One region of the Arthrobacter sp. NPDC056691 genome, then DNA from elsewhere that is predicted to be linked to it. Evidence: riboswitches for the same ligand, from Rfam matches in the RefSeq annotation. Region 1 holds a riboswitch; each other region holds the start of a gene.
The links. A riboswitch is a leader RNA that binds a small molecule or an ion and turns the genes downstream of it on or off. The one in region 1 is predicted to bind cyclic di-AMP.
Positions count from the first base shown of each region.

Region 2: linked by a shared signal. The riboswitch ahead of ACFRAU_RS11940 (hypothetical protein) and the one ahead of ACFRAU_RS20295 (LysM peptidoglycan-binding domain-containing protein) in region 1 are both predicted to bind cyclic di-AMP.
Region 3: linked by a shared signal. The riboswitch ahead of ACFRAU_RS13705 (C40 family peptidase) and the one ahead of ACFRAU_RS20295 (LysM peptidoglycan-binding domain-containing protein) in region 1 are both predicted to bind cyclic di-AMP.

Region 1 covers NZ_JBHTXX010000031.1:15,243-19,144, forward strand. Annotated here, with positions in the region: gene ACFRAU_RS20290 (NAD(P)(+) transhydrogenase (Re/Si-specific) subunit beta) at 1-1,283, shown strand, start outside; cyclic di-AMP (ydaO/yuaA leader) riboswitch at 1,445-1,613, shown strand; gene ACFRAU_RS20295 (LysM peptidoglycan-binding domain-containing protein) at 1,620-2,624, shown strand; gene ACFRAU_RS20300 (ArgP/LysG family DNA-binding transcriptional regulator) at 2,760-3,665, opposite strand; gene ACFRAU_RS20305 (LysE/ArgO family amino acid transporter) at 3,735-3,902, shown strand, end outside.
Region 2 covers NZ_JBHTXX010000012.1:63,689-67,590, reverse strand. Annotated here, with positions in the region: gene ACFRAU_RS11945 (GGDEF domain-containing protein) at 1-969, shown strand, start outside; gene ACFRAU_RS11940 (hypothetical protein) at 1,179-1,907, opposite strand; cyclic di-AMP (ydaO/yuaA leader) riboswitch at 1,911-2,112, opposite strand; gene ACFRAU_RS11935 (SulP family inorganic anion transporter) at 2,257-3,759, opposite strand; gene ACFRAU_RS11930 (GTP pyrophosphokinase family protein) at 3,766-3,902, opposite strand, start outside.
Region 3 covers NZ_JBHTXX010000015.1:80,455-84,356, reverse strand. Annotated here, with positions in the region: gene ACFRAU_RS13710 (NlpC/P60 family protein) at 109-897, opposite strand; gene ACFRAU_RS13705 (C40 family peptidase) at 1,000-1,692, opposite strand; cyclic di-AMP (ydaO/yuaA leader) riboswitch at 1,763-1,956, opposite strand; gene ACFRAU_RS13700 (M23 family metallopeptidase) at 2,069-2,884, opposite strand; cyclic di-AMP (ydaO/yuaA leader) riboswitch at 2,896-3,137, opposite strand; gene ACFRAU_RS13695 (metal-dependent transcriptional regulator) at 3,289-3,902, opposite strand, start outside.

The DNA.
Region 1 (3,902 bases):
GCACCGCCCGCCGGGGCAACCTCATCGGCGCCTTTGGTGCGCTGATCGCCGTCGTCACGGTCTTTTTTTCGACCCGGCTGGACAATGTCCCCCTGATCCTCGGCGCCATTGTTGTCGGCTCCGGTGTGGCCGCCCCCGTGGCCAGGCGCGTCAAGATGACCCAGATGCCGCAGCTCGTTGCGCTGTTCAACGGCGTGGGCGGCGGCGCCGCCGCGCTCGTGGCGCTGCTGGAACTGCCGCATGCGGAGGACGCCTGGGTGCGTGTCGCCGTCGCCTTCACCCTGCTGGTGGGGGCGGTGTCCTTCGCCGGCTCGGCCGTGACGTTCGCGAAGCTGCAGGAGCTCATGACCACCCGTCCCGTGGTGTTCCCCGGCCTGCCGGTGCTCATGGGGGCGGTCCTGCTTGCCGCGGTCGGGGCCGCGTCCGCCGTCGTGACGGGCGGTTCGCTGGTCCTGGCGCTGCTGCTCCTGTTGCTGGGCCTGGCGGCGGGCGTGCTGCTGGTGCTGCCGGTGGGCGGCGCGGATGTGCCGATCGTCATCTCCCTGCTCAACGCGTTCACCGGCCTGGCGGTTGCGGCGTCCGGCCTGGTGCTGGGGAACGTGCTGCTGGTGGTGGCCGGCACGCTCGTGGGCGCCTCAGGCACCATCCTCACCCGCGCGATGGCCGCGGCCATGGGCCGCAGCGTGGCCGGCATCCTGTTCGGCGCGTTCCGGGGAGGTTCGACGGCGGGATCCACGGCCGTGAGCGACCGTCCGGTCCGCTCGTCCAGCCCGGAGGACGTGGCGGTGCTGCTAGGCTACGCGCAGCGCGTGATCATCGTTCCCGGCTACGGGCTCGCCGTGGCGCAGGGGCAGCACACCGCGGCAGAGCTGGCGCAGGCCCTGGAATCCCGGGGCACCCGCGTGGACTTCGCCATTCATCCGGTGGCCGGGCGCATGCCGGGGCACATGAACGTGCTGCTCGCCGAGGCCAACGTGCCCTACGAATCGCTCAAGGAAATGGGCGAGATCAACTCCGAGTTCCGCACCGCCGACGTCGCGCTGGTGGTCGGCGCGAACGACGTCGTGAACCCCGCCGCGAAGACCACGGCCGGCTCGCCGATCTACGGGATGCCAATCCTCGAGGTGGCGGACGCGCGTCAGGTGGTGTTCCTCAAGCGCTCCATGCGGCCGGGGTTCGCCGGGATCGAGAACGACCTCATGTTCGAGCCGCAGACCACGCTGCTGTTCGGCGACGCGAAGGAGTCCCTGACGAAGGTGCTGGGCGCGGTGAAGGCCCTGTAGGGTGTTGGGGTCTGCACCCTCCTGCACTGGTTCCTCAACTGCTTATTCAACCGCCGCCGTTACCGAAATGTGACTTTTGGTGCGGGGGTGCGGTAGCCTCGGCCGGTGCCCTGGTTCCGCTCAGGGCATCCCGGGCAGAATGCCGAGCCCTGCCGCTGACCGGGATCCGTTCGCTATCACCAACAGGCAGGGACGGGGGAACCACCTTAGTACCGGCCTTGCGCGCCAAGGCCTAGGGGTTAAGTCCAGGCGCTGCGCCCAGCAGCGGGCAGGACCGGGTGACTCCCACCCGAACCCGACAGCTAACCCCGCAGGCATGGGAGAGGCACATCAACCATGTCACGTAAGTTCACGCCCGCGCGCCATCGCGCCACCCCGACGACGTCCATCGCCCTGCAGGGCCTGTCGTATTCCTTCAAGTCCAATGCCGCCTCGGTTGCCAAGCCGGCGGCCGCCGCCGCCGTCGCTTCCGGACTCCTCTTCGGCGCGGGGGCACCTGCCCACGCAGGTGCCTACGCGCCCGAGATTCCGGCCAGCGGCGCTGCACAGTCCGCCCCGGCCCCGGCCGCTGCTGCTGTGAAGTCCGTCGCGGGCCAGGCGCTCGCCGCACCCACCCAGGCGCAGGCTCCGGCAGTCCCGGCCCCTGCGCCGGCAGTCCCGGCTCCGGCAGACGGAGGATCGGCTGTTGCAGGCGCGTCGCACACCGTTGCGCCCGGCGACACCCTCGGCGCCATCGCGGCACGCCACGGCGTCAGCCTCGATGCACTGCTCGCGGAGAACGGCCTGTCCCTGGCCTCCGTCATTTACCCCGGTGACCAGATCCTCATCCCGGGGCCCGGCGCGGCCGCGGCTCCCGCAGGGCCGGTAACTCCCGCAGTGCCTGAGGTCCCCGCGGTCCCTGCTGTTCCCGCGGCCCCTGCAGTTCCGGCCGTTCCTGCAGCCCCGGCCGTCCCGGAGCCCGCCGGCATGGGAATCTACAACGCCTCCGCGTCGATAACCCCGGCAACAGCAACCGCTCCGGCAGCCAGCGGCGCGGGCGCAGCCATTGTGGCCTCCGCCAGGGCGCAGCTTGGTGCCACCCAGGACTGCACCGTCCTGGTGGAGCAGGCCCTGCGCTCCGTCGGCAAGTCCGTCGGTGACCTCGCGCCCGCGCAGTTCTACCAGTACGGAACTCCGGTCTCCTCCCCGCAGCCCGGTGACCTGATGATCAGCGGCGGACACGTCGGCGTCTACATCGGCGGCGGCCAGGCCATCAGCAGCGGCATGAACGGCGTCAACGAAACCATCGTGCACCCGGCCTCCTGGCTCACCGGCTCCACTTACGTGCGGGTGAACGCCTAACAGCGGATGCCCGCCTGACCGGCGGCAACCGGACACAGCAGCGGCGGGTGCATCGGCACCCGCCGCTGCTGCGCTTGATGCCCCAACTGGAATACGGGTGGGCCGGGAGCAGCGTGCCGCATAATTTCGCTCCACCTACTTCCGGTGCGGCGGCAGGATCCGGGCGGCGCGGACGACGGCGTCTGTCACCTCCGTGAGGCCCGGCGAGTCCAGCGTCCAAACCTGCCAGTAGAGCCGCAGGTCCTCGCTCCATGCCGGGTCGAGCTCCACGAGAAAGTTCGCCGGGTCCTGCTGGTCCGGCACCATGCCCCAGCCAAGGCCGGCGTGGATCGATTCGACGTACTGGACTGAGTCGGGGATGAAGTGCTGCGGGGGAGTGGCGTCCGGTGCGACCCGTGCGAGGACAGCGAGCTGGTGGGTGTCCTTCCGGTCGTACTGCATGACGGGGGCCGCGGCGAGGGCCTCCGGAGTGGGCCCGCCAGGGAACCATCTGGCCACGAACTTGTGCGACGCCTTGGCCCGGTACACCATCGTGCCGAGCGGCCGGATGGTGCATCCCTGTACCGGCCGGGGATCCGCGGTGACCGCACCGACGGCATCGCCGGACCGCAGCAGGTCGGCCGTGGCGTGCTCATCGTCGCGCAACAGCTCAAGGGCCACGCGGCCGCCGAGCGCAATCTCCCGGTAGGCCGGCGGCAGCCACGTCGCGATCGAGTCCGCATTGGCCACAATGGGAACCCGCAGCCGCCCGGCGCCGGGCCGTCCGCCGTCGTCCTCCCCGGTGGTCTCCGGCCTGCGCAGGGCAAGGACCGCCTCGTCGGCGAGGAGCAGGAGCTGGCGTGCCGAACGGAGGAGCTGCTCGCCAGCCGGCGTTGGCCGGACCGGCTTGAGGCGCCGCACCAGCACGCTCCCCACGGAGCGTTCGAGCGCCTTGATGCGCTGGCTTACGGCCGAGGGGGTGAGGCGGAGTTCGCTGGCCGCGGCGTCGAAGGTCTCGTGGTCGACGACGGCGGCAAGCGCCCTGAGCTGATCGAGTTCCATGAAGATATTCTAATGAAACTGTAAAAAAAGTGAATTGCATTTCAGATTTGACGGTCGTACCTTCGAAGAATGCTTCCCTTTCTGACCGGGCTCGGAGCCGGCCTCAGCCTCATCGTCGCCATTGGAGCCCAGAACGCGTTTGTCCTGCGGCAGGGACTCAAACGTGAGGCTGTCCTTCCGGTGGTCCTGGTCTGCCTCGCCAGTGACGCGCTGCTGATTCTGGCCGGCGTCGCGGGG
Region 2 (3,902 bases), on a different contig from region 1:
ACGCCGCAACAGGTCTGGGCCAACCCGCTGGGCAACTTCCTGCTGGTGTCCGGCGCGGCAAGTGTCTGGGCCGGGGCGCGCTCCCTCCGGAACCTGAAGTACAACCTGTGGCTGTCCGTGGCGCTGCCCGTCATTGCCGGCGCCGCCGCCGGCGTCGACAGCCCGGGATCCAATACGTGGGCCGGCGGTGCCGTTTTCCTGGCCTCCATGGCCGTCCTTGTCGGACTGGCTTCGCACGAACTGTGGCGGCTTGAACCCGGGTACTCCCGGGTGAGAATCCCCATGGCTATCGCGGCCGGAGGGGTGGCCTTCTTCTACTCCTGCCGCCTGGTGGTGTTCCTCATCCAGGGGCCAAACGGTCCCGTTTTCACTACCTACTTCGGGTCGGCGGTGACCACCATGGTCACCATGGTGCTGCTGGTGGTGGTTTCCTTCAGCATGGCGGGCCTGAGCACCGAGCAGCAGACGCGGGCGCTGCGGACGGTCGCCACCCAGGACGGGCTCACGGGCCTCCTTAACCGGGGAGCTTTCCTGGAGGCGGCGGCCGAAGAGCTGGAACGCAGCAAGGCCGCCAACAGCGGCGGCTCGCTGATCCTCGCCGACCTGGATCACTTCAAGTCGGTCAATGACACCTTCGGCCACGCGGCGGGCGACCTTGCACTGCAGGCATTCGCCGAGGCGTGCGGCGCATCGGTCCGGTCCACGGACGTCGCCGGGCGCTACGGCGGCGAGGAGTTCATCCTCCTGCTTCCCGGCGCGGGCCCCAAGAGCGCGGAAATCATTGCGAGTGAAATCAGCAGGAGGCTGGCAGGGCTGCACATCCCGGAGCTGCTGCGGATGCCGACCGTCAGCTACGGCATTTCCACCTACAACGCGAAAACGGCCGATCTCGACGAGGTGATCGCGGCCGCGGACGTTGCCCTCTACGAAGCCAAATCGCAGGGGCGGAACCGCACGGTCAGGGGCTAAGAGCTCATCCGGTTCCCCAGGCACCGGATCCGGAATGCATGGGGGACAATCCGGACCCGGCGATCCTGACTCGCAGCCGGAGACTGCGGTCTTTCATCAGGCACAGCCAGTGTTTCCCACCATCCTTGTAGAAAGGTGGGAGCACCTTGGGGGATGGCCGTGTTCCGCCGCCCCCAAGGCAGCGGAACACGGCGGTTTCTTCAGTTCTGCTAGGCCGCGCGAACAAACGTGACGGGGCCCGTGGCGGTGAGCCAGGACAGCGGGTGGGCCATGGTGGCGTTGATGCCGTTCATGCCGCCGCTGATGACTTTGCCGGCGCCCGCGTAAATTGCCACGTGGCCGGACTGGACCACCATGTCGCCGGGCTGCGGGGTGGAGACCACCACGCCATGGTTCAGGAACTGCATGGGCGCGAGGTCACCCACAGGGATGCCGGCCGCGCCGAGGGCCTTCTCCACCATGGCGGTGCAGTCCTGCGTGATGCCGATCTGGGCGTAGGCCGACGCCAGCATGGTTGCGTTGACGCCCGCGGCAGCCTTGACGGGTGCCTTCGGGGCCGGAGCGGCAGCCTTGACGGTGACCTTCGGTGCGGCCGCGGCCGGCGCAGCTGCAGCCTTGGGGGCCGCGGTAGCAACGGGCGCGGCAGCGACGGTGGCGGCTGCAGGTGCCGCGGCCTTCCTTACTGCCGGCTTTTCGACGACGGGTGTTGCCGCCACGGGGGCCGGGGCCGACTTGACCGCGGGGCGTTCAAACTCGATCCTGACGCTGGAGGCAGCGTTCAGCGGAGCCTGGACCTGGCTGGCGGCCGCGGCGGTCGGTGCCTGCGCCGGCTGGGCCGGAACGTTCGCGGCGTTGGCTGCGACGCTGCCGGTGAAGGCCAGCCCGGAGGCGGCAAGGATGGCCGCAGCACGGCGGCCAGAAATAATGCGGAACGACATGAAGAAGCCTCTCCCGATGCCTGCGAGGTGAGCTGTCGGATTCGGATGGGAGGCACCCGGCCGCGGTCCTGAGCGTGGTCAGGAACTGCGCGGCTTCACCCCAAGACCCGCTATAAGCGGGCCGAAAAGTGGTTTCCCCGTCTCTGCCGGACATGGGTCTTCGGTTGGTTCCTCGGGCTGCGGCAGAGTTAGGCAATCAGCGCGGGAGTGCCCTATCGGTGAAAAAGGCACGTTTTCCACCGTACGGGAGGCATCGCTCAATGTCACATTAAGGTAACGGCGCCGTGTCGTTCACTTCCGGCTTGCCCGCGTCATGTAGAGGGGCGGGGCCTGATTGGTGTGGTGAGCCTCACTCTGCGGCGTTGAGCTTGCCGGCCAGCCGTTCCCGCATCTGAATGCTGGCCGAGTTGAGGCCGATCAGTTCCACCTCCCGGCCGTGCCTGCGGTATTTCTCCGTGACGGAGTCCAGCACGGCGATGGTGGAGGCATCCCACAGGTGCGAGGCGTGCAGGTCGATCACCACGCTGTCGATGTCCGGCTCGGCGTCGCGGGCGTAGTTGAACTGCGTGTAGAGGTCGTTGGAGGAGGCGAAGAACAGTTCGCCGTCCACAGTGTAGGTGGCCACCGTCCGGCCGTTGAGCTCCACTTCCGTACGGTCGACGGTGGCGAAATGGGCCACGCGGCGGGCGAACATCGCCATCGCCGCCAAAACCCCGACGCCGACGCCGATCGCCAGATTGTGCGTGACCACCACCGTGCCCACGGTGATCAGCATGACGGCGGTTTCCGATTTGGGCATCCGCTTCAGCGTTGCGGGTGCAACAGAGTGCCAGTCGAAAGTGATGGCCGAGACGAAGATCATCACCGCCACCAGCGCCGCCATGGGGATGAGACCCACGATGTCGCCCAGGGTGACCACCAGCACCAGCAGGAAGGCGCCCGCGAGGAACGTGGACACCCGGCTCCGGGCGCCGGAGCCCTTGACGTTGATCATGGTCTGCCCGATTACCGCGCAGCCGCCCATGCCGCCCAGGAACCCGGTGACGATGTTGGCCACGCCCTGGCCCCAGGATTCGCGGGTCTTGTTGGAGCGGGTGTCGGTGATGTCGTCCACAAGCTTGGCCGTCATCAGGGATTCCAGCAGCCCCACCAGCGCCATGGACAGCGAGAACGGTGCGATGGTCTGGAAGGTTTCCCACGTCAGCGGCACCTGAGGGATGAACAGCGTGGGCAGGCTTTCCGGCAGCTGGCCCTTGTCCTGGACGGCGGGCACGTCGATCCCGGCCACCACGGTGAGGACCGTCAGGAGGACGATGGCCACCAAAGGTGACGGCACCGCCGTCGTGATCCTGCGGAAGCCGACGACAATCAGCAGGCCCGCGGCGACCAGCGGATACACGGGCCAGGGAACCCCGATCAGTTCCGGCAGCTGGGCCATGAGCACGAGGATGGCAAGCGCGTTCACGAAGCCCACCATCACCGAGCGCGGGATGAACCGCATGAGCCGGGTGACGCCCAGGACGGCGAGCAGGATCTGAAAGACCCCGGCGAGGATCACCGCGGCAATCAGGTGGTCCAGCCCGTGGCTGCGCATCAGGGGCGCGATCACCAGGGCGACAGCGCCTGTTGCGGCCGAGATCATGGCAGGCCGGCCGCCAACGAAGGAGATGGTGACCGCCATGGTGAAGGAGGCGAACAGCCCGATCCGGGGATCCACGCCGGCGATCAAGGAGAACGCGATGGCTTCCGGAATGAGGGCGAGGGCCACCACCAGTCCGGCGAGGGCCTCGGTCTTGAGGCGCCGCGGGGAACGGAGAGTGGCCCGGACGGACTGGAGCTGTTCGGGCTTCATGGAACTCTATTTCTTGGTCTGGCGGTAGCGCTCGATCTGCTTCAGCCGCCGCAGGAGGCTGTCGCGCCGCGGGTGGGGAACGGCGTCGGGCGCCTCGGCGGTGAGGTCGATATGTTTGGTGCCGTACTGCCACAGCAGGAGGT
Region 3 (3,902 bases), on a different contig from region 1:
TCGAACACAAGCATCGTCATGGCGTGTCACCAAAAATTCATGCGGACGCAAGGCAAAAAAGGACCCCCGTCAGTTGGCGGGGGTCCTTCCGTAATGCTTTGGGGTGTCTTAGCCGCCGACGCGGATGAAGACGGGGCCGGAGCCGACGTTCACGCTGAACAGTGCGGTGGTTCCGCCGTTCCAACCGCCGTGGACGGCCTGCCCGTTGCCGACGTACACAGCGATGTGGGCCAGGCCCATGCCGCCGTTCTGGTAGTAGGCGAGGTCGCCCGGCTGGGCTTCAGCAGCACTGACGGTGCGGCCGAGGGACAGGTAGCCTGCCGGCCAGCCGTGGTAGTGGATGCCCACGGCGGCGAGTGCGTTGGTGGCCAGCGCGGTGCAGTCCTGGGAGACGCCCAGCTGTGCGTAGGCAGCCGCAGCAATCGCAGCACCCTGGCCGCTGGCAGCCGTGGTCTTCGGCGCTGCCGGGGCAGCGGTCTCGACGGCGGCGGTGGCCTGGACTGCCGGTGCTGCGTCAGCAGCCGGAGCGGCGTCAACCGCGGGGGTGGCTTCCTGGACCTTGACTACAGGCTTGGGAGCCTCGACAACGGGAGCCGGCGCGGTGGAAACAGCAGGCTTCTCGTAGGAGATGGCGATGCTGGAAGCAGCGGAGATGGTGGCCGGCGCAGCGGACTGGACCTCCAGCGTGGAAGCCGGAACGGATTCGCGCTGAACGTTGGCCTCAGCAGCGTTGGCGGCGATGCCGCTGGTCAGGACAAGACCCGAAGCAGCAGCGATAACTGCGGCCTGGCGGCCCATGCCACCGGCGTTGTCGCCGACGGCCTTGGCAATGACAGCCAGCGAGTTGGTCTTGGTGACCTCGGCGCGGTGCCGTGCAATGGTCGCACGTGTAGTCATTAAAGTTTCTCTCTTTCGTGTTCCACAGACCGCGGTAGCAGGCCGTGGGTTATCGACGCGCCGGCATCTTGGGGGTAAGCCGGCCCGCCTCGAATCGGATTTTTAGCGAAGGGTGTAAAAAGCGGACGTGCCCGTTGCGGACACCGCGTGCAGGAGAGTGCCCTGCGAGGGGTTCAGCGCGCTGATCATCATGCCGTTGCCGACGTAGATGCCCACGTGGGCGCCGCCGTTCTGCATGACCAGGTCGCCGGGAGCAGGCGTGGAGGTGGGCTTCATGGCGTTCCACGCGTTGACGCGGGGAATGCTGATGCCTGCCTGTGCGTAAACCCACTGAGTGAAGCCGGAGCAGTCCCAGCCGCTGGGCGTGGTGCCGCCCCAGACGTAGGGGCTGCCGATGCCGGTGTACGCGATTGCTGCCAGTCCGGAAGCTGCTGCGGAGGCCGCACCATCAGTGGACTTTGCGGTGACGGCCTTGGCCGCACCGGCGCTCTCGTCGCCGGCCTGGCCTGCATCGGCCGTCTGGCTCTCATCGTTCGACTGCGGAGCGATGGCTTCGGCGACCGGGGCTGCCACGGTGGTGACAGCAGGACGCTCGAAAGAGACAGTGGCGGTGGGCGCGGCGGTCACAGCAAGCTGTGCGGCCTGGGATCCGGTCTCCGAGGAGGCGGAAACACCAATGTTGGCGTCGGCTGCGTTGGCAGGCATGCCAACACTCAGGATGAGTCCTGAAGCAGCTGCGATAACAGCTGCCTGGCGACCTACTGTGCCGGCATTGGCGCTAACCGCCTTGGACACGGAGTCCAACGGGTTCATACGAACCGTTTGCGCGCGGTGGCGCGCGGCATTGTGGCGTGAAGACACGAAGGTAGCCTCTCCCAATGCCTGCGAGGTGAGCTGTCGGATTCGGATGGGAGTCACCCGGCCGCTCCGCTTCCTGGGAAGCTTTGCGACTTAACCCCAAGGCCTTCTTGCGAAGACCAAAATTGGTTCCCCCGCCCCTGCCAGACGATGTAATGCGAACGGACCTTGAGCGGTGGCAGAGTTAGGCAATCCACTCAAGAGCGTCAACTTCGGAAAAGTTGACGCGGTTTAGACGGTACAGCAGTTCGGAGCCAATGTCACATTCAGGTCACGGCGTGTCACAGGAATGAGAGTGCTCGCTCGACGTGGCTCAGAGCCAGCCGAGGGGATCAACGACGTCCCCGTTGACCATCACCTCGAAGTGGAGGTGGCAGCCCGTGGAGGCGCCCGTGGTCCCGCTGAGGGCGATAACTTCGCCCCGGGTGACCTTCTGGCCAACCTGGACGCTGGAGGACGACAGGTGGTTGTACGTGGTCTCCAGGCCGTTGCCGTGATCGATCACCACGCGGTTGCCTCCCCCATAGGGGTGCCATCCCGAAAAGGTGACCTTACCGCTGGCCGCGGCAAGCACCTGGGTGCCGCACTGGGCAGCGAAATCCTGGCCGCGGTGGAACTCGCCGGCGCCGCCGGTGATCGGACTGACCCGGTAACCGAACGGCGAGGACCTGACCAGCGTGGTCAGCGGGCCGCCCAGGGTACCCACCGAGGCCGAACGGCTGATGCTGCCGGCTGACTGGGCGCTGAGGAGCTGCTTCAGCTTTCCGTCCGGGTCGCCGGTGGTGGAGACGGACGTGCGGCTGAAGTCGATCTTTGCTGCCGCTTCAGCCGAGACCTTCGGCTGGGCCGAGGCAGCGGACGCAGACGCCCCTCCCGGCTCTCCGGCGGCCAGGACAGGGCTGGTGGCGGGGACAGTAACAGTCAGCAGCAGGCCGGTGGCAGCGAGGACTACGCCGGCTTTCTGCCCCACGCCACTGGCCGAGGCAAAATCCGTAACCTGCCGGAAGGGACCCCGGCGGCGGCGCGCTTCACGCTGGGCGTCCCGGGGACGGTCCGCGGCAATGGCCTCCGCGAGGCGCGGCTCCGGAGCGGGACCGGTCGCGCGGCGGCGGCCCCGGGCATTCTGCATGGACAAGTACTGTTTCCTCTCTGGATAGCCTGCGAAGTTAGCTGTCGGATTCGGGTCAGAGAGTTCGGACCCGGTCCGCCGTAACAAGCCGTTCCGGCACAGGGGTATCCCGAGAGGATTCCTTCTGCGGAAAAGACTTGCTGCTGCGGACTTCACCCCAAGGCTGTTGAAACAGCCGGTTGTGGTTCCCCCGCCCCTGCCAGTGGGTGACTCGTACTACTGATCTGCTGGCAAGGTTCGGCTCCAGATCAGGTAACGCTTTAGTATCGGCGTTGCCGTTTAACTATAGGCGATTAAAGAAGCGCAGTAATAATTCCGTTATATTCCCTGTGCAAAAGTGGTAGGTCATCCTGCCTGCAGATGTCAGACAGGAAGCCGCACCCGGCCCACGGGCCCGTTGGGAGCTAGTCCAGGCGCACGAACACGTGCGCGGCAACTTCCGGCGGGAGCTCAAGGGCACCCTCAAACCCGGGCACGCGGACCGAGATGTACTCCCCCACGCGTTCGAGCGAGACGACGGCGCCAGGCCGGATCCCCCCTTCATCCAGCTGGAGCAGCAGCTCCGGCTCCACCTGGATGGGTTCCGCCAGGCGGCTGACGGTGACCTTGGATTCCGGGCCGTAGCCAGTCATGGCATCCAGCAGGTTCACCACGCCGTCCGAGAACGGGCGGGCGGGCGGCCCGCCGAGCGCAGCCAGGCCGGGAATCGGGTTGCCGTACGGCGACTCGGTGGGGTGGTCGAGCATTTCGTAGATCCTGCGCTCCACGCGCTCACTCATGACGTGCTCCCACCGGCAGGCCTCGTCATGGACGTAGGCCCAATCAAGGCCGATGACGTCGGCGAGGAGGCGTTCGGCGAGCCGGTGCTTGCGCATCACTTCGGTGGCGCGCTTCCGGCCCACTTCGGTCAGTTCAAGGTGGCGGTCACCGGAGACGACGACGAGGCCGTCGCGCTCCATCCTGCCAATTGTCTGCGAGACGGTTGGGCCCGAGTGGCGGAGCCGTTCGGCGATGCGTG